DNA from 3 places in the Streptomyces sp. BPTC-684 genome. Region 3 is predicted to be linked to each of the others. Evidence: riboswitches for the same ligand, from Rfam matches in the RefSeq annotation. Region 3 holds a riboswitch; each other region holds the start of a gene.
The links. Region 3 has a riboswitch for thiamine pyrophosphate ahead of thiO (glycine oxidase ThiO). Riboswitches for the same ligand answer to the same signal wherever they lie in the genome.
Positions count from the first base shown of each region.

Region 1: it holds a riboswitch for thiamine pyrophosphate, as region 3 does, so the genes downstream of both, thiC (phosphomethylpyrimidine synthase ThiC) here and thiO (glycine oxidase ThiO) in region 3, are expected to answer to the same signal.
Region 2: it holds a riboswitch for thiamine pyrophosphate, as region 3 does, so the genes downstream of both, QIY60_RS04540 (thiamine ABC transporter substrate-binding protein) here and thiO (glycine oxidase ThiO) in region 3, are expected to answer to the same signal.

Region 1 is NZ_CP124863.1:2,894,818-2,902,619, forward strand. It holds partial or broken gene QIY60_RS12870 (LacI family DNA-binding transcriptional regulator) at 1-815, shown strand, start outside; gene QIY60_RS12875 (metallophosphoesterase) at 1,063-2,214, shown strand; gene QIY60_RS12880 (hypothetical protein) at 2,387-3,232, shown strand; gene thiC (phosphomethylpyrimidine synthase ThiC) at 3,366-5,144, opposite strand; TPP riboswitch at 5,137-5,271, opposite strand; gene QIY60_RS12890 (YibE/F family protein) at 5,343-6,677, shown strand; gene QIY60_RS12895 (SsgA family sporulation/cell division regulator) at 6,685-7,119, opposite strand; gene QIY60_RS12900 (helix-turn-helix domain-containing protein) at 7,217-7,802, opposite strand, start outside.
Region 2 is NZ_CP124863.1:1,048,483-1,056,284, forward strand. It holds gene QIY60_RS04525 (hypothetical protein) at 1-200, shown strand, start outside; gene QIY60_RS04530 (ABC transporter ATP-binding protein) at 374-1,393, opposite strand; gene QIY60_RS04535 (iron ABC transporter permease) at 1,393-3,003, opposite strand; gene QIY60_RS04540 (thiamine ABC transporter substrate-binding protein) at 3,057-4,151, opposite strand; TPP riboswitch at 4,228-4,337, opposite strand; gene rlmN (23S rRNA (adenine(2503)-C(2))-methyltransferase RlmN) at 4,356-5,462, opposite strand; gene QIY60_RS04550 (phosphatidate cytidylyltransferase) at 5,566-6,687, opposite strand; gene frr (ribosome recycling factor) at 6,687-7,244, opposite strand; gene pyrH (UMP kinase) at 7,365-7,802, opposite strand, start outside.
Region 3 is NZ_CP124863.1:4,753,032-4,760,833, reverse strand. It holds gene QIY60_RS21030 (hypothetical protein) at 1-361, opposite strand, end outside; gene metF (methylenetetrahydrofolate reductase [NAD(P)H]) at 431-1,348, opposite strand; gene thiE (thiamine phosphate synthase) at 1,445-2,101, opposite strand; gene QIY60_RS21015 (Rv2175c family DNA-binding protein) at 2,174-2,539, opposite strand; gene QIY60_RS21010 (FAD-dependent oxidoreductase) at 2,583-3,746, opposite strand; TPP riboswitch at 3,867-3,980, shown strand; gene thiO (glycine oxidase ThiO) at 3,978-5,174, shown strand; gene thiS (sulfur carrier protein ThiS) at 5,171-5,386, shown strand; gene QIY60_RS20995 (thiazole synthase) at 5,390-6,184, shown strand; gene pknB (Stk1 family PASTA domain-containing Ser/Thr kinase) at 6,497-7,802, shown strand, end outside.

The DNA.
Region 1 (7,802 bases), 1.9 Mb from region 3:
CCTACTTCGCCGAGATGGCGAGGGCCGCGACATCCGCCGCGCTCGCGCGCGGCTACGCCCTCGTCATCCTGCCCGCCACCTCACGCCGCAGCCCCGCGGACGTCTGGTCGAACGTCGCCCTCGACGGCACCGTCGTGATCGACCCCTCCGACCAGGACCCCGTCGTCACCGAACTGGTCCGCCAGGGCCTGCCGGTGGTCTCCGACGGCCGCCCTGCGGGTTCGCTGCCGGTGACCGCCTGGGTCGACAACGACCACGAGGCCGCCGTACTGGAACTGCTCGACCATCTCGCCGCCGCCGGCGCCCGCCGGATCGGCCTCCTCACCGGCACCACCACCGACACCTATACCCGGCTCTCCACCGAGGCGTATCTGCGCTGGTGCGAGCGGGTCGGGCAGGACCCGGTCTACGAGTCCTACCCCGCCCACGACCCGTGCGCGGGCGCCGTCGCGGCCGACCGGCTGCTCGCCCGCCCGGACCGGCCCGACGCCGTGTACGGACTGTTCGACCCCAACGGCACCGATCTGCTGGCGGCCGCCCGCAGATACGGGCTGCGGGTGCCCGAGGACCTGCTGCTCGTCTGCTGCAGCGAGTCCACCGTGTACGCGACCACCGAACCGCCCATCACCACCCTCTCGCTCAAGCCCCGGCGCATCGGCACCGCCGTGGTCCAACTGCTCATCGACGCCATCGAAGGCATCGACCACGGTCACCCGATCGAGCAGGTGATACCGACCGAACTCATCATCCGTACGTCGTCGCAGCGCCGGTCGCCGCGTACGACGGTCAGCCCCCCGCGCTCCCCCGTCGCGGAACCCCGCAGGGGACTCGGACAGGACCCGAACGTGCCGGACAGGAGCCCCGACAGCGATGCAGACAAGGACTAGACCAACACAATGGGGACATAACCACCGGTGAACCACGGCCGCGCCGGGATTCACCACCCCTGGTGCGTCACACAGCACGAGCCTCATTCCTATGATGGGCGCACGACACCACGGATCCCCGCCCGACCAGGGGGGTCCCACGGTGTACGGCGGCGCGACGGTGGTGGAGGGGTCGATGACTCAGGGGGCCGGTCAGGGACCCGAGCGGACGGAGACGTTGCGTGACTTCCGGGTGCCTCCGTACGCGCAGGCTCCCGCGCATTCCGCGCAGGTCCCCCCGCCGCCCCCACCCGTCGAGATGCCTCCACCGGCGCAGCCGCACCCCCCCGTGGCCGTGCACCCGATGGAGGCGTACCCCGCGGACATCCACCCGGGGAACGCCTTCGCGGACGAGGAGCCGCCCGAGGGCTACACCCCGACGGCACGCGACCTCCCGGTGATCAACCGGGGGGACACCGTGCAGGTCCGGGTGGAGATCGACCCCGCCCCGGCACCTCTGCCGGACGGTCTCGGGCCGCTCTTCGTCGTGGGTGACGTCCACGGCTACCTCGACGAACTCCTGGCCGCGCTGCGCGAGCAGGGACTGATCGACGTCGACGGGAACTGGGCCGCGGGCAACGCCCGCCTCTGGTTCCTCGGCGACTTCACCGACCGCGGCCCCGACGGCATCGGCGTCATCGACCTGGTGATGCGGCTGTCGGCCGAGGCAGCGGCCGCCGGCGGCTACTGCAAGGCCCTCATGGGCAACCACGAGCTGCTCCTGATCGGCGCCAAGCGCTTCGGCGACACCCCGGTCAACTCCGGTGCGGGCACCGCCACCTTCCAGGCCGCCTGGCTGCTCAACGGCGGCCAGAAGGCCGACATGGACCGCCTCCAGGACGTGCATCTGCAGTGGATGTCCCGCCTCGACGCGATCGAGGAGGAGGACGGGCATCTGCTGATGCACTCCGACACCACGGCGTACCTGGAGTACGGCGACTCCATCGAGGCCGTGAACGACACCGTGCACGCGCTCCTCACCCGCAACGACGCCGACGAATGCTGGGACCTGTTCCGGAAGTTCACCAAGCGCTTCGCCTTCCGTGACGAGTCCGGCCCCCAGGCCGCCCGCGAGCTGCTCTCGGCGTACGGCGGGCGGCGGGTGGTCCACGGACACAGCCCGATTCCCTACCTCCTGGGCGAAGTGGGCACCGAAGACGGCGAGGAAGACTGCCGTCCGGTCGTGGAAGGTCCGCATGTGTACGCGGACGGTCTCGCCATCGCCATGGACGGTGGGGTGACCATGGCCGGAAAACTGCTGGTCGTGCAGTTGCCTCTGCATGACTGACGCGTAATCGGGAAAGCACCGGCTCGGGCGGTCGCAAGGCGATTTCGGAAACACCCTGTCACCCCGTGCCGGAACCGCTCTACCATCGGCTTATCCGTAGCAGGCTCTCCTCCGTTTCCGCCCGATTGCCCGTTCATCAGGCGGGCTTTCCGGCCCTACGGAGCATCGGGGGATGCACATGAACAGCGCTCCGCACCTGCTGACCGAGGACCGCCCGGAGTTCGAGCGGATCCTCGACGACGCACTGCGCACCGCGCCCGACCGGCCCGAGCTGGCCGGTGTTGGAGTACGGCTCAACACCGAGCAGTTGCGCACCATGGTGCTCAACGCCGGTGCTCTCGTCTCGGCGGCCGCGGCGGCCGAGTACGACCACTACGTCAGGGTGCGCGAGGAGTTGCGTGCGCCTTCCACCCCCGCGCTCACATCGGAACGCGGCTCGGTGATGACGCCTCCGGTGGTCGACAGCCCGGAATCCACCTCGGGCGCGGGCGTCGGCGCGGTCGTCGCGGTGCTGGCTCCCGTTCTCTCCGGGACCGCCGCCGCGATCTTCCTGCTGGTGGGCTACATCCTGAAGATGCTCAACCCCGAGCCCGCCTTCGCCGACACTTTACTGACCGCCGGATGGTTCTTCGGGGCGCTCACCGCGGCCGCGATACTCGCCGCGGCGATCAGCCTCCTGCTCACCGCGATCCGCAACGGCGCCACCCAGGTCGTCGCCGAACCGGAGGAGGACGAGGTGGACGACGAGAGAGCACAGGAGGTCTCCCGGGCCCGTGAGGCATGGCGCCACGCCCTGGTGGAACGGGGTATCTACCCGTTCCTGCGCGAGGCGCTGGCCGACCCGGGCACCGGTCCGGGGGCGTCGAGGCGCCGCTCGACGGGCCGGATACCGAGCCTCGGCTACGACCGGCCCGACTTCGACAGCCCGGGCGACTCGTCCAAGGGGACCCGCCCCAGCTTCACCAGCCCGGACTTCACCAGTCCCGACTTCGGAGGCCCCGAACACCAGCCGGAGTGACCGGCTTCGGGGCGCCCGTTTCACGTGAAACCACCAGGACCGCGGTCACCTTCGTTTCACGTGAAACCACGGCCGTGCCTGTTTCACGTGAAACAGGGCTCGCTGTTTCACGTGAAACATCGGTACGCGTACGTCACTCCGCGATCGGCAGATAGACCCGGTTGCCCGCCGCGGCGAACTCCGCGGACTTCTCCGCCATTCCGGCCTCGATGTCCCCTGCCGCCAGATCCCCGCCGTGCTCGCGGCGGATGTCCTGCGAGATCTTCATCGAGCAGAACTTCGGCCCGCACATCGAGCAGAAGTGAGCGGTCTTCGCCGGCTCGGCGGGCAGCGTCTCGTCGTGGAACTCCCGGGCGGTGTCCGGGTCGAGGGCCAGATTGAACTGGTCCTCCCAGCGGAACTCGAAGCGGGCGTCCGAGAGCGCGTCGTCCCACTCCTGTGCGCCCGGGTGCCCCTTGGCGAGGTCGGCCGCGTGCGCCGCGATCTTGTAGGTGATCACGCCCGTCTTCACGTCGTCGCGGTTCGGCAGGCCCAGGTGCTCCTTGGGCGTGACGTAGCAGAGCATCGCGGTGCCCCACCAAGCGATCATCGCCGCGCCGATGCCGGAGGTGATGTGGTCGTACGCCGGGGCGACGTCGGTGGTCAGCGGGCCGAGCGTGTAGAACGGCGCCTCCTCGCAGATCTCCTGCTGGAGGTCGATGTTCTCCTTGATCTTGTGCATCGGGACGTGGCCCGGGCCCTCGATCATCGTCTGGACGTTGTGGCGCTTGGCGATCGTGTTGAGCTCACCGAGCGTACGCAGCTCGGCGAACTGCGCCTCGTCGTTGGCGTCCGCGATGGAGCCCGGGCGCAGACCGTCGCCCAGGGAGTACGTCACGTCGTACGCCGCGAGGATCTCGCAGAGCTCCTCGAAGTTCTCGTACAGGAACGACTCCTTGTGGTGCGCGAGGCACCAGGCCGCCATGATCGAGCCGCCGCGCGAGACGATGCCGGTCTTGCGGCGGGCGGTGAGCGGCACGTACCGCAGGAGCACACCCGCGTGGACCGTCATGTAGTCGACGCCCTGCTCGGCCTGCTCGATGACCGTGTCCTTGTAGATGTCCCAGGTCAGCTCCTCGGCGCGGCCGTCGACCTTCTCCAGGGCCTGGTAGAGCGGGACGGTGCCGATCGGGACGGGGGAGTTGCGCAGCACCCACTCGCGGGTGGTGTGGATGTTGCGGCCGGTGGAGAGGTCCATGACCGTGTCGGCGCCCCAGCGGGTGGCCCAGGTCATCTTGTCGACCTCCTCTTCGATGGAGGAGGTGACGGCGGAGTTGCCGATGTTGGCGTTGACCTTCACCAGGAACCGCTTGCCGATGATCATCGGCTCGATCTCGGGGTGGTTGACGTTGGCGGGCAGCACCGCGCGCCCGGCCGCGATCTCCTCGCGCACGACCTCGGGGGAGACGTTCTCGCGGATCGCGACGTACTCCATCTCCGGGGTGATCTCGCCCCGGCGGGCGTACGCGAGCTGGGTGACGGCCTGGCCGCCGCGGCCGCGGCGCGGCTGGCGCGGGCGGCCCGGGAACACCGCGTCGAGGTTCTTCAGTCCGCCGCGCGGCGAGGTGTGCTTGATGCCGTCGTCCTCGGGGCGGACGGGGCGGCCCGCGTACTCCTCGGTGTCCCCGCGCGCGATGATCCAGTTCTCCCGGAGCGGGGCGAGTCCCCGGCGGACGTCCGTCTCGATGTTCGGGTCGGTGTACGGCCCGGACGTGTCGTACAGCGTGACGTCCTTGCCGTTGGTGAGGTGCACCTGGCGGACCGGCACCCGGAGGTCGGGGCGCGAGCCCTCGACGTATCCCTTGTGCCAGCCGATGGACTTCCCGGCCTCGCTCTGGTTCGAGGCAGGCGTGCGTGCGTCCTGAATGGTCATGAGACCTACTCCCTACGCCGGCATTACCCGGTAACAGGTTCGGCGGTCGGCGCAGCCGCTTCCGTACGGTTCGTACGGCTTTCAGCGCCCTCTCAGCCCGGTGCTCCGAGCTCCCGCGTGTGCAAAGGTGTCACCACGCTAGCGTCATCTCCAGCGCGCTGAACAGAGGGGCCCCGCCGTTCTTGCGATGATCGGGCGGTGACGTCAACAGAGCAGCCTCCCGAAGACGCCCACGGACACCCGCACGGCCAGCCCCATGGGCACACGCACAGCCACGGTCCCGCGGCGCCCGTCTCGAAGCATCTCCGCAAGGTGATCGCCGCCGTGCTGATCCCGTTCTCGGCCGCGGTGCTCGTCGGCCTGGCCGTGCTGTGGCCCGGCGGAACGCCGTCGCACCAGCGCACCGGTGTCGGCTTCGACCGCCAGACCCAGCAGGCGAAGGTCGTCGCCCTCCAGAAGGTCGACTGCAAGACGGTCAACGCCGGTCAGACCCCGTCGAACGGCGACACCTCGACCGCCGAGGGCCAGGAGGCCAAGCGCTCCCAGCAGGGCCTGTGCGGCAAGGCGACCATCGAGGTCACCACCGGCAAGGAGAAGGGCCGCACCTTCACCGAGATCGTCCAGCCGGACGCCCCGCGCCAACTGCACAAGGGGCAGGGCGTGATCGTCGCGTACGCCCCCGACGCCCCGCGCGACCTGCAGTATTCGGTGACCGATGTGAACCGGCGGTTCCCGATGGCGCTGCTCGCGGGCATCTTCGCGCTCGCGGTCGTGGTCGTCGGCCGGCTGCGCGGGGTGATGGCGCTGGTCGCGCTGGTCGTCTCGTTCGCCGTGCTGACGCTGTTCATCCTCCCGGCGATCCTCCAGGGCTCCAATCCACTGCTCGTCGCGGTGGTCGGGTCGAGCGCGATCATGCTGATCGCGCTGTACATGTGCCACGGCCTGTCGGCGCGCACCTCGGTCGCCGTGCTCGGCACGCTGGTCTCGCTCGTCCTGATCGGGCTGCTCGGGTCGCTGTTCATCGGCTGGGCCTCGCTGACCGGCAACACCGACGACAACACCGGCCTGATCCACGGGCTCTACCCGAACATCGACATGTCCGGTCTGCTGCTGGCCGGCGTGATCATCGGCTCGCTCGGTGTGCTGGACGATGTGACGGTCACCCAGACGTCGGCGGTCTGGGAGCTCCACGAGGCCAATCCGACGATGGGCCCGCGCGGGCTGTACCGGGCGGGCATCCGGATCGGCCGCGACCACATCGCGTCGGTGGTCAACACCCTGGTCCTGGCGTACGCGGGCGCGGCGCTGCCGCTGTTGCTGCTGTTCTCGATCGCGCAGAGCAGCGTGGGGACGGTGGCCAACAGCGAGCTGGTCGCCGAGGAGATCGTCCGGACGCTGGTGGGCTCGATCGGCCTGGTGGCCTCGGTCCCGGTGACCACGGCGCTGGCGGCGCTGGTGGTCTCGGCCGACCGCCCGGCCGTCGCGGCCCGTGGGCCGGTGCGGGGCGGGCGGGGCCGGCGCCGCAAGAAGTAGGCGGCGCTCAGCCCGCGTTCTGCTCCTCGGCCAGGATCCGCCCCAGCGCCTCGTCCAGATGTCCGTCGAAGTCGCCGAGCGCGCGCTCCTGCCCCAGCGGTACGAGCTTGTCGGTGCGGTCGAGGAAGGCCACCAGCGGGCCGGCCCCGGCGCGGAAGAGCGCCCGTTCGCCGCCCACCTGGAGGCGGATGTGGACGTCGGAGAGCTCCTCGGGGCGGGAGGGCGCGATGCGCACGTCCCCGTCGCCGGTGGGGGTGTTGATGCCGTCGAGTAGCAGTTCCCGCCCGAACGTCCAGGTCACGGGTTCGTCGCCGGGCAGGTGGAAGATCATGCGGACCGCGTACGGATCGTCGGCGCGGTAGGTGAGCTCCACCGGGATCCTGAAGGAGAGCTCCTCGGAGACGAGGAAGCTCATCATGACCTCTGCCAGGACCTCACGCATCACGTACCCCGCTGTAGCTGAAATGGCCAGGAATGCCCCCCTGGCCCCCTTGACGCAATCGTGCTGGAAGCACTAGCAGATCACAAGGAGTGAGTTTTCAGATACTGATAGAGAACGCGAGGGAGCTGAGCAGTCGGCCGACTTCCCCGCGGAGCTGCTCGATCGCCGGAATCAGGCGTTCTTGCTGGTGAAGCGGCAGAGAGATGGCCATCGTGGCGGCTCCGGAGCCCGCTGTGATCGGGATGGCCGCGCAGACCGTGCCCAGTGCGTACTCCTGTCGTTCGACGACCGGTTGCATACGCTCCGTAGCCGCCAGGCGGTCCAGAAGGGCCCGGCGGTTGCGTACGGAATAAGGAGTGACCGCGCGGACGGGGTGCCGGTCCAGATGGTCCTCGCGGGCCTTCTCGTCGAGCTGGCTCAGCAGGCACTGGCCGATGGCGTGCGCGTGCCCGGTCTCCCGGAAGTCGGCCCACTCCTCGACGGCCGGGGCCGACGGCGTGTCGGCCACTCCGGCGATCTCGATCTCACCCTCGCGGTAGACCGCGAAGTAGACGGGGACCCCGATGGCGTCGCGCCACTCCGCGAGAGACCGGCTGATCTTGGTGCGACGATTCTGCAGCGCTCCGCCGTCCGCCAGCCGCTCGGCCGCCTCGCCGAAGACGAACACACCGTTCTCCCGGCGC
Region 2 (7,802 bases), 3.7 Mb from region 3:
TGCCGGGCGCGATCGGCGTCCTGTGGCTGGGCGACGCGTCCCGGGCGGGCCTCGGGTGGATGGCGGGGCTGGGGTTCGTGCTGGCGGTGGCGGGGGCGGTGGGGGTGGCTTGGTTCGGGGCGGAGCCGGATGCGGCACCCGCCGCTGCCGACCGGGATGCTTCCCCCACCCCGCCCCTTCCCGAGACCCTCCGGGGGTGACTTTCGTCTGCGGACCGTCTGTGGCTGGTCGCGCAGTTCCCCTCGCCCCTTAAATGCGCCCCTTCAGGGCGCCCACTAGGGGCGCGGGGAACTGCGCGACCAGCCACAACGCACCCGCAGCCAAGAAACAGGCCGCCCGGCCGAGGGCTTTGGGGAAGGGGCGGGGTGGGGGCTCAACCCGCCAGGACCACTACCTCCGCCCCCACGAACCCCACCCCCACCAAATCCCCCACCCCCGGCGCGCCCCGCAACCCGCACTCCGCCTCCAGGACCGGCCCGGACCGGGGCCGCAGGCGCAGGGCCACGTGGTTGCCCCGGAACGTACGGGCCGAGACCTCGCAGGGCAGACCCTCGCCGGGCGGAAGCAGCCGGATCCCCGCCGGGCGGACGAGAACACGGCCAGGCCCCTGCGCCGAGCCCGCCGGCACCGGCACCTCACCCCACTCCGTGGAAGCCACGGCCCCCGACACCGTCGCCGCCACCACGTTCTCGAAGCCGAGGAAGCGCGCCACGAACTCGGAGGCCGGCCGCTGCCAGACCTCCAGCGGCGTACCGGTCTGCGCGATGCGGCCGTCCCGCATCACCACGACCCGGTCGGCGAGCGCGAACGCCTCGCCCTGGTCGTGCGTGACGGCCAGCACGGTCGTACCCAACCGGCCGAACAGAGCACGCAGTTCGACCACCAACCGCTCCCGCAGCGTACGGTCCAGCTGCCCCAGCGGCTCGTCCAGCATCAGCAGCCGCGGCGACGGCGCCAGCGCGCGGGCGAGCGCGACGCGCTGCTGCTCGCCGCCGGAGAGCGCCGCGACCGCCCGCCGCCCCGCCCCGGGCAGCCCCACCAGCTCCAGCAACTCCTCGACCCGCCGGGCCTGTTGACCGCGCGGCACGCCGCGCATGCGCAGGCCGAAGGACACGTTCCCGGCCACGTCCCGCTGCGGGAACAGCTGGTGGTCCTGGAACATCAGGCCAAGCCCGCGCCGGTGCACCGGCACCGCAGCCTGGTCCGCGCCCCCGAGCAGCACCCGCCCCGCGTCGACCGGCTGGAGCCCCGCCACCACCCGCAGCAGCGTGGACTTGCCGCTGCCGCTGGGCCCGAGCACACACACCGTCTCGTGCTCGGCGACCTCCAGGTCGACCGCGTCGAGCGCGGCCCGCTCGCCGAACCGGACCGTCACCCCGTCGAGCTTGAGCATCAGAATTCTCCGGTCCGGTCCGTACGAAGGCGTTCGAGGAGGAGCAGGGACACCGCGCACACCACCATCAGGATCGTGCTGAGCGCCATCGCCTGGCCGTAGTTGAGGTCCCCGGCCCGGCCGAGCAGGCGGGCCACCGCGACCGGCAGGGTGGGGCGGTCGGGGCGGGCGATGAAGACGGTCGCGCCGAACTCGCCGAGCGAGACCGCGAACGCGAACCCCGCCGCGATCAGCAGCGCCCGCCGCACCAGCGGCAGGTCCACCTCCCGCCACACGCGAAGCGGGGACGCGCCGAGCACCGCGGCCGCCTCGCGCAGCCGCCCGTCGACCGCGCGGAGTACGGGAAGCATGGTCCGTACGACGAACGGCACCCCCACCAGCGCCTGGGCCAGCGGCACCAGGATCCAGGAGGTGCGCAGGTCCAGCGGCGGCCGGTCCAGGGTGATCAGGAAGCCGAAGCCGACGGTGACGGCGGAGACCCCGAGCGGCAGCATCAGGAGTGCGTCGAAGCCTCTGACCAGGCGGCCTCCGCGCCGGGTGAGCGCCGCGGCCGCCAGGCCGCCGATGACCAGCGCGATCCCGGTCGCGGCCAGCGCGTACTGCACGGAGTTCCACACCGCCTCCAGCGGCGGCACCAGAAACGTTCCGCCCGCGCCCACCGACTGGAGGGAGCGGAAGTAGCCGAAGCCGTAGCCGTCGGGGGTGTCCAGGGAGCGGGCGATCAGTACGCCCAGCGGCAGCAGGATCAGTACGGCGATCACCGCGAGCACCCCGGCGAGCAGCGTCCACTGGCCCGCGCCGCGCGGGCGCCGGGCGGTCTGCGCGGGGTCGACGAGCTTCAGGGCGCTCTCGCGTCGCCGTACCGTCCAGGCGTGCACGGCGAGGACCGAGCCGACCGCGGCGAACTGGACGATGGTCAGGACCGCCGCCGTGGGCAGGTCGAGGAGCTGGGCGGTCTGGCGGTAGATCTCCACTTCGAGCGTGGAGAAGGTGGGGCCGCCGAGGATCTGGACGACGCCGAAGGAGGTGAAGGTGAAGAGGAAGACCATCAGCGCGGCCGCCGCCACGGCGGGCCCGAGCGCGGGCAGCGTCACCGTGCGCCACGCCGCGAACCGGGAGGCGCCCAGGACCCGGGCGGCCTCCTCCTGGCGCGGGTCGAGCTGGGCCCACAGGCCGCCGACGGTCCGTACGACGACCGCGTAGTTGAAGAAGACGTGTGCGAGCAGGATCGCCCACACCGTGGTGTCGAGCCGTACGCCCCACAGCTCGTCGAGCAGCCCGCCCCGACCGAGCAGCGCGAGGAACGCGGTGCCGACGACGACGGTGGGCAGCACGAAGGGGACCGTGACCACGGCCCGCAGCAGGTGGCGTCCGGGGAAGTCGAAGCGCGCGAAGACGTACGCGCCGGGCAGCGCGATCAGCAGCGTGAGCGCGGTGGAGGCGAGCGCCTGCCAGGTGGTGAACCACAGGACGTGCCCGATGTCCGGCTCGGTGATCACCTCGCCGATCCGGCCGAGGTGCCAGCCGCCGTCGACGCGCAGCCCGCGGCCGACGATCGCGGCCACGGGCCAGGCGAAGAAGAGCGCGAAGAACGCGAGCGGCAGGGCCATCAGGCCGAGCCGCACCGCGTTCGCGCGCACCTTCTTCGCGCGGGGCGTGCGGCTTACTTCAGCACGAGCGAGGACCACGTCTTGACCCACTGCTCACGGTTCTTGGAGATCTTCTCCGGAGCGACGTCGTGCGTCTCGGTGACCGTGGCGCCGAACTTGGTGAACAGCTCGGGCAGCTTGGCGCCCTTGACCACCGGGTTCACGAACATGTTGAGCGGCATGTCCTCCTGGAACTTCTTGGAGACCAGGAAGTCGAGGAGCACCTTGCCGCCCGCCTCGTTCTTGGCGCCCTTGAGGAGCCCCGCGAACTCGGTCTGGCGGAAGCAGGTGCCGGTGGCGACGCCGGTGGGGGCCTCGGTGGGCTGCGGCTTGGCGTACAGGACCTCGACGGGCGGGCTGGAGGCGTAGGAGACGACCAGCGGGCGGTCGCCCTTGGCCTTCTTGCCGCCGGCCGAGCCGGAGAAGTCCTGGTTGTAGGCCTGCTCCCAGCCGTCGACGACCTTGACGCCGTTGCCCTTGAGCTTCTTCCAGTAGTCCTGCCAGCCCTCGTCGCCGTACTGGGCGGCAGTGCCGAGCAGGAAGCCGAGGCCCGGCGAGGAGGTCGCCGCGTTCTCGGTGACCAGCAGGTTCTTGTACTCGGGCTTGACCAGGTCGGCGAAGGAGCTCGGCGGGCTGAGCTTCTTGTCCGCGAAGTACTTCTTGTCGTAGTTGACGCAGATGTCGCCGGTGTCGATCGGCGTGACCCGGTGCTCGCCCTTGTCGAGCTGGACGGCCGCGGGGACGGCGGCGAGGCCCTTCGCCTCGTACGGGGTGAAGATCCCGTTGTCGAGGGCGCGCGAGAGCAGGGTGTTGTCGACGCCGAAGAACACGTCGCCGCGCGGGGAGCCCTTGGTGAGGATCTCCTGGTTGAGGGCCGCGCCCGCGTCGCCGCTCTTGAGGACCTTGACCGTGTAGCCGGTCTGCGCGGTGAACTCCTTGAGCACCGCGTCGGAGGCGGCGAACGAGTCGTGGCTGACCAGCGTGACGGTCTTGGACTTGGTGCCGCCGTCGGACTTGGCGGTGTCGTCCTTGCCGCCGCACGCGGCGAGCGTACTGACGCCCAGGGCGGCGGCGAGCGCGCCGGCCGCCATCTTCTTCGTACTGCGCATGGTTCTGGATCCTCCTGGTGGGACCAGGAAGAGACGCGGCCCTGCTCGCCGGGCGGCGGCGAGCAGGGCGCAACAGCTTGAGTGGTGACCGAACTTCCTACCCAGAATGACCTGGGCGAGGTTCAGAGGGTCTGCGACCTGACGGTGTCGCACTCTCAGCGCTGTGGCGCTCCCCTGTCGGAATATGCAGATTTCGAGCCCAGACTACCTCTCGGACGCGGCGAGCTGTCCGCACGCTCCGTCGATCTCCTGGCCACGGGTGTCCCGGACGGTGACCGGCACGCCGTGGGCGGCGATGGCCTCGACGAACGCCTTCTCGTCCTCGGGGCGCGAGGCGGTCCACTTCGAGCCCGGCGTCGGGTTCAGCGGGATCAGGTTGACGTGGACGCGCTTGCCCTTGAGGAGGCGGCCGAGCAGGTCACCGCGCCAGGCCTGGTCGTTGATGTCGCGGATCAGTGCGTACTCGATCGAGATGCGGCGGCCGGACTTCTCCGCGTACTCCCACGCCGCGTCCAGGACCTCGCGGACCTTCCAGCGGGTGTTGACCGGGACCAGGGTGTCGCGCAGCTCGTCGTCCGGCGCGTGCAGCGACACGGCGAGGCGGCACTTGAAGCCCTCGTCGGCGAAGCGGTGCATGGCCGGGACCAGACCGACGGTGGAGACGGTGATGCCGCGCTGGGACAGGCCCAGGCCGTCGGGCTCGGGGTCGGTGAGGCGGCGGATGGCGCCGACGACCCGCTTGTAGTTGGCGAGCGGCTCGCCCATGCCCATGAAGACGATGTTCGACAGGCGCGCCGGGCCGCCGGGGACCTCGCCGTCGCGCAGGGCGCGCATGCCGTCGACGATCTGGTGCACGATCTCGGCGGTCGACAGGTTGCGGTCCAGGCCCGCCTGGCCGGTCGCGCAGAACGGGCAGTTCATGCCGCAGCCGGCCTGCGAGGAGATGCACATGGTCACCCGGTCGGGGTAGCGCATCAGGACCGACTCGACGAGCGTCCCGTCGTGCAGCCGCCACAGCGTCTTGCGGGTGGTGTCGTCGTCGCACGAGATGTGCCGCACCACCGACATCAGGTCCGGCAGCAGCTCCTCCTGGAGCCGGGTGCGCGCGGCCGCGGGGATGTCGGTCCACTGGGCCGGGTCGTGCGCGTACCGCGCGAAGTAGTGCTGCGAGAGCTGCTTGGCGCGGAACGGCTTCTCGCCGATCGCGGCGACAGCCTCTTTCCGCTCGGCGGGCGAGAGGTCGGCGAGGTGCCGCGGGGGCTTCTTGGCTCCGCGGGGGGCGACGAAAGTGAGTTCTCCGGGCTTCGGCATGGTCCCACCAGTGTCTCAGACATACGGAAAGGGGCTCGCCGTCCTGTGGACAACGAGCCCCCGACCGGTAAAACGGCAGGTCAGCGCCTGGTGGAGCAGCCGGTCAGCCGCCGCCGACGAAGGCGACCAACAGCAGCCACACCACCGGTGCCGTAGGCAGCAAGGAGTCCAGGCGGTCCATGATGCCGCCGTGGCCGGGCAGCAGGGTGCCCATGTCCTTGATGCCGAGGTCCCGCTTGATCATCGACTCGCCGAGGTCGCCGAGCGTGGCGCTCGCCGCGACCGCGAGGCCCAGCAGCAGGCCCTGCCACCACTGGCCGTCGTCGATGAGGAACTGCATGCACAGCGCACCCGCCGCCATCGCGAACGTCACCGCGCCGAGCAGGCCCTCACGGGTCTTGCCGGGGCTGATGCGCGGCGCCAGCTTGTGCTTGCCGAAGCGCCAGCCGATCGCGTACGCGCCGGTGTCGCTGACCACGGTCAGCAGCAGGAAGACGAACACCCGCCACGGCCCGTCGTCGGCGGTCAGCATCATCGCGACGAACGTGGCCAGGAACGGCACGTAGAACGCCGCGAAGACGCCCGCGGTGACGTCCTTGAGATAGCCCTCGGGCTTCTCCGTCATCCGCCACACCAGCACCGCAAGCGACGTCAGCGCCATCGCCACCCACGCGCCTTCGGCACCGCGCGCGTAGCCGGCGACGACCATCGCCGCGCCGCCCACCGCGAGCGGCACCAGCGGCGCCTTGACGCCCTTGCGCTCGTCGAGGCGGGAGGTGAGCTCCCACAGCCCGACGACGACCGCCACCGCGACCACTCCGACGAAGACGGCCTTGACGACGAACAGCGACGCCAGGATCACCGCGCCGAGCCCGACGCCGACCCCTATCGCGGCCCGCAGGTCGCGCCCCGCCCGCTTCTTCTCCGGCTGCGCGGGCCGCTGCGGCTGCTGCGGAGTCGAAGGTGGTACCGAGCTGGGCATGGGCTCCTGCGGCGTCTCTTCGCGGAACAGGGGACCGCTCACCCGAGCGGCCCCCCGGTCACGTTCTTCGCGGTGTACGGCGTCGTTGCCCGTGTCGGTCACGACGGGCGATCGGTGCGTACGGGACGGGGCGTCATACGCATCGTAGGCAGCCCCCGCCGAAGGCACCTCCTGGGAAGGCCCCTGGTCGGGTGGCCCCCAGTGTTCGGGTCGCGGCGGAGCCCCCCAGGAAGAGTCGTTCATCAGACCTCGAGCAGCTCTGCTTCCTTGTGCTTGAGCAGCTCGTCCACCTGCGCCACGTACTTCGCGGTGGTGTCGTCGAGCTCCTTCTCCGCACGGCGGACCTCGTCCTCGCCGGTCTCCTTGTCCTTGACCAGCTTGTCGAGGGCGTCCTTGGCCTTGCGGCGCACGGAGCGGATCGACACCTTGGAGTCCTCGGCCTTGGTCCGGGCGACCTTGATGTAGTCCCGGCGGCGCTCCTCCGTCAGCTCCGGGAACGTCACCCGGATGATGGAGCCGTCATTGCTCGGGTTGACGCCCAGGTCCGAGTCGCGGATCGCCTGCTCGATGTTGCGCAGCGCGCTCTTGTCGAACGGGGTCACCACGGCCATGCGCGGCTCGGGCACCGAGAACGAGGCCAGCTGGTTGATCGGCGTCAGCGCACCGTAGTAGTCGGCCACGATCTTGTTGAACATCGCCGGGTGCGCACGGCCGGTGCGAATCGCGGCGAAGTCCTCCTTGGCGACCACGACGGCCTTCTCCATCTTCTCCTCGGCTTCGAGGAGGATTTCTTCGATCACCACTTGCTCCTGCATGTCTTGAGTGGGCCGGGAGTGCTCCGTGGGGTGCCCAACGGCCCTGCGTAACCCGCGTCTTTCCCTGCACGGTGTCCGACCGTCAGGGGATTGTCCATCCCCCGGTCAGGCCCGGGTGCCCTGGTCGCTCACGAGCGTGCCGATCTTCTCACCCTTGACCGCGCGCGCGATATTGCCCTCGGCGAGCAGTTCGAAGACCAGGATGGGGAGGTTGTTGTCACGGCAGAGGGTGATGGCCGTCATGTCCGCCACCTTCAGGTCGCGGGTGATGACCTCGCCGTACTCCAGCGCGTCGAACTTCACGGCGTCCGAGTTGACGCGGGGGTCGGAGTCGTAGACCCCGTCCACCCCGTTCTTACCCATCAGCATGGCCTCGGCGTCGATCTCCAGAGCGCGCTGGGCGGCCGTGGTGTCGGTGGAGAAGTACGGCATGCCCATGCCCGCGCCGAAGATGACGACGCGTCCCTTCTCCAGGTGGCGCACGGCGCGCAGCGGGATGTACGGCTCCGCGACCTGGCCCATCGTGATGGCGGTCTGGACCCG
Region 3 (7,802 bases):
GGGCGTCGGCCTCGCCGTCGCCCTCGTACTGGAAGCCGGAGACCTGGAGCACCGGGTCCTGGAGCGGGGCCGCCCCGCCCGAGCGGCGACGGCGGCTGGCGCCCGGCCTGCCGCCGACCGCCCAGCCGGTGGAGAAGCCACGGCGGAAGGAGAGGGTGACGTAGGTCTGGCCGACCGCGAAGGCCAGCGCGCCCAGGATGATCACGAACACCGACGGCAGGAGGACGCCCAGGACCACGCCCATGAAGCCCGTGAAGGCGAGGAGGCGCCAGCGCAGCCGCGCCTTGTACTGCAGGAGCACTTCGCCGAGCAGCCAGAGCGCGACGATGCCGAACGCGATGTAGAGGACCGCCCAGCCCATGTACGCCCCTCTCCCAACGGCCGCCGCCCCCTTGGCGGGACGGCCGGCCAGTACGCCAGATGCGACTGATCAGGGCTGCTGGTGCAGCCCCAGATTCTCGTAGATCTCGAGTGTCGCCGTGGAGTTGTTGAGGGTAATGAAGTGCAACCCGGGTACGCCATCGGCGAGCAGCCGCGCGCAGAACTCCGTGGCGAACTCGATGCCAATGGAGCGTACAGCGGCCGGATCGTCCTTGACGGCGAGGATCCGCTCTTTCAGCTCGGGCGGGAACTCGGCATTGCTGAGCTGGGGCAGCCTTTCCAGCTGCTTCACGCTGGTCACCGGCATGACCTCGGGGATGATCGGGGTCTCGCAGCCGGCCTCGGCGACCTTGTCGCGCAGCCGCAGATAGCTCTCCGGGCGGAAGAACATCTGGGTGATCGCGTAATCCGCGCCGGCCCGGCACTTGTCGACGAAGTGCCGTACGTCGGTGTCCCATTCGGCGGAGCGCGGGTGCATCTCCGGGAAGGCGGCGACGCCGACGCAGAAGTCGCCGGACTCCTTGATGAGCCGGACCAGGTCGGCGGCGTAGGTGACGCCCTCGGGGTGCTTGACCCAGTCGCCCATCGGGTCGCCGGGCGGGTCGCCGCGCACGGCGAGGATGTTGCGGATGTCGGCGTCCGCGTACTGCCCGACCATGTTGCGCAGCTCCGCCACCGAGTGGCCGACCGCCGTGAGGTGGGCCACCGGGGTCAGGGTGGAGTCGGCCGCGATCTGCTCGGTGGCCTTGACGGTGCCCGAGCGGGTGGAGCCGCCCGCGCCGTAGGTCACGGAGACGAAGCTCGGGGCCACCGCCTCGACCCGGCGCAGCGCGTTCCAGAGGTTCCGCTCGCCCTTCTCGGTCTTGGGCGCCCAGAACTCGAACGAGTACGTCGTCTCACCGGTCGCCAGCATCTCGCGCACGGTGCGCGCGCGATGCGTCCTGGTGGAAGCAGTGCCAAGGGCCATACTCGCAGGTTAGCCAGGCCTTGGCGGTCCCCCAACAAGGCCGGGGGAATTTGTCCGCATTGTCGGACTATTGTCCACCCCTCGGACAGAAAACCTCTAGCGGGCCACCAGGCGTTCACGTACCCGCTTCGCCAGGTTCGCTGTCGCCTCGGCGGGATCGTCCGCCTCGGTGATCGCCCGGACCACCACGATCCGCTCGGCGCCCGCGTCCAGGACCTCGTCGAGGTTGGCCGCGTCGATGCCGCCGATGGCGAACCAGGGGCGCTCGGTGGCGAGCGAGGCCGTGTAACGCACCAGGTCCAGGCCCGGGGCGTGGCGGCCCGGCTTGGTCGGGGTGGGCCAGCAGGGGCCCGTGCAGAAGTAGTCCACGCCGGGCTCGACGGCGGCCGCGAAGGCCTCCGCGTCGGCGTGCGTGGAGCGGCCGATCAGGACCTCGTCGCCGAGGATCGCGCGGGCGGCCGGGACCGGCAGGTCGCCCTGGCCCAGGTGCAGCACGTCGGCGCCGATGGCATGGGCCACGTCGGCCCGGTCGTTGACCGCGAGCAGCTTGCCGTGCCGCCGGCAGGCGTCGGCGAGGACGGCCAGGTGCTCCAGCTCCTCGGCGGCCTCCATGCCCTTGTCCCGCAGCTGGACGATGTCCACGCCCGAGGCCAGCACGGCGTCCAGGAACGCGGGCAGGTCGCCCTGGCGCCTGCGCGCGTCCGTGCAGAGGTAGAGCCGGGCGTCGGCGAGCTGCTCACGGGCCGTGGGCATGAAGTCCCCCGTTGTGTGCGGTGCGGGCGCGGACCGGTCCCCCGGTCCGCGCCCCACCTGTAGGCGATCAGGTCAGACGGCGAGCGCCTGGGCGCGGCGCTTCACCTCCGTGCCGCGATTCTCGCTCAGGGCCTGCGCGGGGGTACCGGGCAGGGTCGCGTCGGGGGTGAAGAGCCACTCGAGCATCTCTTCGTCGGAGTAGCCGTCGTCCCGCAGGAGCGTGAGGGTGCCGGCGAGGCCCTTCACTACCTTGTCGCCGTCGATGAAGGCGGCGGGCACCTGCAGCGTCCGGTTCTCACCGCGGCGTACGGCGATGAGCTGGCCCTCCTTGACCAGCTGCCGCACACGCGTCACCTCGACATCGAGCATCTCTGCGATGTCGGGAAGGTGGAGCCAGGCGGGGACGAGTGCATCGGTTTTCGCGTCAATCTCGGTCACGGGACAAGCGTGCCATCCCGGACTGACACTCGGTAGCCGGAGCTCAGCCGACTGCGGCCTTGAGAGGGACGGACGGATCGGCGGCGCGGACCGGATCCAGCGTCGCACCTGCCTCGATGAGCTTGCGGCCCTGCGCCAGATCGCGCGGTCGGCCGACGGCCAGGAGGGCGACGAGCCTCCCCTCGCGCAGCCAGCAGACCGACCACGCGGCGCCCGTCGGTTCGCCCCGCCACAGCAGCCGGTCGGCGCCGCCGTGGTGGCCGACGTACTGGACGAACCTGCCGAACTGCTCGGACCAGAAGTACGGCACCGGGTCGTACGGCCGGACCGCCTCGCCGACGATGTCGGCCGCCACCGTGCGCGGCCCCTGGAGTGCGTTGTCCCAGTGGTGGATCAGCAGCCGCTCCCCGTACCTTCCCGAAGGGAAGGAGGCGCAGTCGCCGACCGCGTAGACGTCCGGGAGCGAGGTGCGCAGCCGGTCGTCGGCCGTGACCGCGCCCTCCGGCCCCCGCTCGATGCCGGTGGCCGCCAGCCAGTCGGTGGTGGGCCGGGCGCCGATGCCGACGACGACCGCGTCGGCCGGGAGCCGGCGGCCGTCCGCCAGGACGACGGCTCCGGGCTCGACCGTCGCCACGCGCGCGTGGGTGAGCAGTTCGGCGCCGCTCTCCGCGTACCAGCCGGCCATCGGCTCGGTGACCTCGGCGGGCAGCGCGCCCGCCAGCGGGCGGTCCGCGGCCTCCACGACGGTGACCGCGCAGCCCGCCTCGCGCGCGGCCGTGGCGAACTCGGCCCCGATCCAGCCGGCCCCGACGACCACGACGCGGAGCTGGGCGCTCAGGACCGCGCGCAGCCGCCCGGCGTCGTCCAGGGTGCGCAGCAGATGGACGTCGGGCAGTCCCTCGATGCCGGGCAGCGTGATCGGCTCCGCGCCCGAAGCGATGACCAGCGCGTCGTACGGGACGGGCCCGGACGCGGTGTCGATCTCGTGCTCACGCGCGCGTACGTCCGTGACGGTCTCGCCCAGGCGCAGGTCGACGCCGAGGCCCTCGAAGTCCACCTCGAAGGCGGAACCGTCGGCCTTGCCGAGCAGCACCGCCTTGGAGAGCGGGGGCCGGTCGTACGGCTGGTGGGGCTCGGCGCCGATGAGGGTGATCCGGCCCGGGAAGCCCTGTTCGCGCAGGGCCACCGCGGTCTGGACCCCGGCCATGCCCGCGCCGACGACCACCACGTGGCGCTGTTCCGAATGCGTCTGCTTTTCGCTCACCCGATCACCATAAACATCTGACAGTTCGTCAGGAAACCGGTCAGGCGTTAGCCTGACGCACGTACAAGCACTCGCGGGAGCCCGGACGCACCGGGCTGAGAGGGAGGCTGCAGCGGCCTCCGACCGTACGAACCTGATCCGGGTCATGCCGGCGAAGGGAGGGGCTGGACGCCCATGCATTCATCCCGAAACGGGGCAGTTCCCCACGGGTCGGACGTACTGGTGGTGGGGGGCGGCATCATCGGCCTCGTCACGGCCTGGCGGGCGGCGCAGCGCGGTCTGCGCACCGCGCTCGCCGACCCCGCGCCCGGCGGCGGCGCCGCGCAGGTCGCGGCGGGCATGCTCGCCGCCGTCACCGAGCTCCACTACGGCGAGGAGACCCTGCTCGGCCTCAACCTGGCCTCCGCCCGGCGCTACCCGGACTTCGTGGCCGAGCTGGAGCAGGCGAGCGGCCTCGGCACCGGCTACCGCGCCTGCGGCACCCTCGCGGTCGCCCTGGACGCCGACGACCGCGCCCATCTGCGCGACCTGCACGCCCTCCAGCAGCGCTCGGGACTCGACTCCCAGTGGCTGACCGGGCGCGAGTGCCGCCGCCTGGAACCGATGCTGGCGCCCGGGGTGCGCGGCGGACTGCGGGTCGACGGCGACCACCAGATCGACCCGCGCCGCCTCGCCAAGGCCCTGCTGACGGCCTGCGAGCGGGCCGGGGTGGTGTTCCACCACGGCTGGGCCGAACGGCTCTCGGTGGTACGGGAGAAGGCCGCGGGGGCCGTCCTGGCCGACGGCACCGAGCTCGCCGCCGACCAGGTCGTCCTCGCGGGCGGCAGCCTCAGCGGCCGGCTCGCCGGGGTCCCGGACGAGCTGCGGCCGCCGGTGCGCCCGGTCAAGGGCCAGGTGCTGCGGCTGACCGTGCCGCCCGCGTACGCGCCGTTCCTGTCCCGCACGGTCCGCGCGGTGGTCCGCGGCAGCCACGTCTACCTGGTGCCGCGCGCCGACGGCGAGCTCGTCGTCGGCGCCACCAGCGAGGAGCTGGGCTGGGACACCACGGTCACCGCGGGCGGCGTCTACGAGCTGCTGCGCGACGCGCACGAGCTGGTGCCCGGCATCACCGAACTGCCGCTGACCGAGACCCGCGCCGGGCTGCGCCCCGGCTCCCCAGACAACGCGCCGCTGCTCGGCCCGACCGCCCTGCCCGGCCTGCACCTGGCCACCGGCCACTACCGCAACGGGGTGCTGCTCACCCCCGTCACCGGCGACGCGCTGGCGCACGCGCTGGCCACCGGCGAACTGCCCGCCGAGGCGCGCCCCTTCACCCCCCGCCGCTTCACCTCCGCCCCGGTGGAGTCCGTACCGCAGGAGCTGACCGCATGACCGTCTCCTCGACGACCGTCTCCGTCAACGGCGAGGTGCGCGACCTCGCCACGGGCACCACCCTTGACGCCCTCGTCGCCACCCTGACCCCGGCGCCCGCGGGCGTCGCCGCCGCCGTCAACGAGGCGGTCGTCCCGCGCAGCGAGTGGCCGCGCACCACGCTCGGCGACGGCGACCGCGTCGAAGTCCTGACCGCCGTCCAGGGAGGCTGAGCCATGGCCGACGACCTGTTCACCCTCGGCGGTACGACCTTCACCTCGCGGCTGATCATGGGCACCGGCGGGGCGCCCAGCCTGGACGTCCTGGAGCGCTCGCTGGCCGCCTCCGGCACCCAGCTGACGACCGTCGCGATGCGCCGCCTGGACCCGACGGTGCAGGGCTCGGTCCTGTCCGTCCTGGAGAAGCTGAACATCAGCGTGCTGCCGAACACGGCGGGCTGCTTCACCGCCGGGGAGGCCGTGCTGACCGCCCGCCTCGCGCGCGAGGCGCTCGGCACGGACTGGGTCAAGCTGGAGGTGGTCGCCGACGAGCGCACCCTGCTGCCCGACCCGATCGAGCTCCTGGACGCGGCGGAGGTGCTGGTCGACGACGGTTTCACGGTGCTGCCGTACACCAACGACGACCCGGTGCTCGCCCGGAAGCTGGAGGACGTGGGGTGCGCGGCGATCATGCCGCTCGGCTCCCCCATCGGCTCCGGGCTCGGCATCCGCAACCCGCACAACTTCGAGCTGATCGTGGACCGGGCCACGGTCCCGGTCGTCCTCGACGCGGGCGCGGGCACGGCCTCCGACGCGGCGCTCGCGATGGAGCTGGGGTGCTCGGCGGTGATGCTCGCGTCGGCGGTCACGCGTGCGCAGGAGCCGGTGCTGATGGCTGAGGCGATGCGGTACGCGGTGGAGGCGGGCCGCTTGGCGTACCGGGCGGGGCGGATTCCCCGCCGCCACTTCGCCGAGGCGTCCTCCCCCGTGGAGGGGCGGGCCGTGCTGGACCCGGAACGCCCGGCGTTCTGAGCGCGCTCTTCATCTGCGGGCCGGTGGGGGGCTGGTCGCGCAGTTCCCCGCGCCCCTGAAACCCTCGTTCGCCTGCGGACCGTGGCCGGTTGCTCGCGCAGTTCCCCGCGCCCCTAAAGGCCTATGGCTGAGCTTGGTTCTCCGGCTGCGGCCGACCGCCTAAGGGGCGCGGGGAACTGCGCGACCAGCCACGCACGGTCCGCAGCCGACGACGTACCCGAGATCACCTCCGCGTTACAGCTGCGCTGCAGTCCCGCCCCGGAAACACCCAGAGCGCCGGCCCTGTCCGTGACCGCTCGTAGACTCTGCTCCGTGGATACGACCCTTCAGGACCCCCTCGTCGGGCAGGTGCTCGACGGCCGCTACCGCGTCGAGGCGCGCATCGCCGTCGGCGGTATGGCCACGGTCTACCGGGCCGTCGACACCCGGCTCGACCGGGTGCTCGCCCTCAAGGTGATGCACCCGGCGCTCGCCGCCGACGGCTCGTTCGTGGAGCGGTTCATCCGCGAGGCCAAGTCCGTCGCCCGCCTCGCCCACCCGAACGTGGTCGGCGTCTTCGACCAGGGCACCGACGGCGGGTACGTCTACCTGGCGATGGAGTACGTGGCGGGCTGCACCCTGCGCGACGTCCTGCGCGAGCGCGGCGCCCTCCAGCCCCGGGCCGCCCTGGACATCCTGGAGCCGGTGCTCGCCGCCCTCGGCGCCGCGCACCGCGCCGGTTTCGTCCACCGGGACATGAAGCCGGAGAACGTCCTGATAGGGGACGACGGCCGGGTCAAGGTCGCCGACTTCGGCCTGGTCCGGGCGGTGGACGCGGTCACCAGCACCACCGGCAGCGTCCTCGGCACCGTCTCGTACCTCGCCCCCGAGCAGATCGAGCAGGGCACCGCCGACACCCGCGCGGACGTCTACGCGTGCGGTGTCGTGCTCTACGAGATGCTGACCGGCGCCAAGCCGCACTCCGGGGAGAACGCCGCCCAGATCCTCTACGCCCACCTCCACGAGGGCGTGCCCGCGCCGTCCGCCGCCGTGCCCGGCCTCGCCGTCGAGCTGGACGAGCTGGTGGCGTCGGCCACCGCCCGCCACCCCGACGCACGGCCGTACGACGCGGTGGGCCTGCTCGCGCAGACCCGCGAGGCCCGTGCCGCGCTCGGCGACGAGCAGCTGGACGCGGTTCCCCCGCAGGCCGTGCCCGCGGCCGGGACCTCCGGCTCCGAGGACCGTACGAGCGTCATACCGCGCGCGGTGGCGACCCCGCCCCGGGGCAGCGCACCCACGGCCGCCGCCCCGCTCCCGGCCGAGCAGGACCCCGTCAACCGCACCAGCCGGCTGACCATGCCGCCGCCCGGGCCCGCCCCGGCACGCGCGCGTGGCGGGCGGCCCCGCTTCGTCCTGAACGGGCGGCGCGGCCTGATCGCGGTGGTCGCCGCCGTCCTGCTGGCCCTCGGCGTCGGCGCCGGGGTCTGGTACATCAACTCCGGCCAGTTCACCCACGTCCCCGCCGTCATCGGGCAGAGCGAGAGCGCCGCCAAGAAGCGCCTTGAGGACGCGGGTCTCTCGGTGAAGAAGGTCGACCGCCGCTACAGCGACACCGTCAAGCGCGGCACGGTGATCGAGA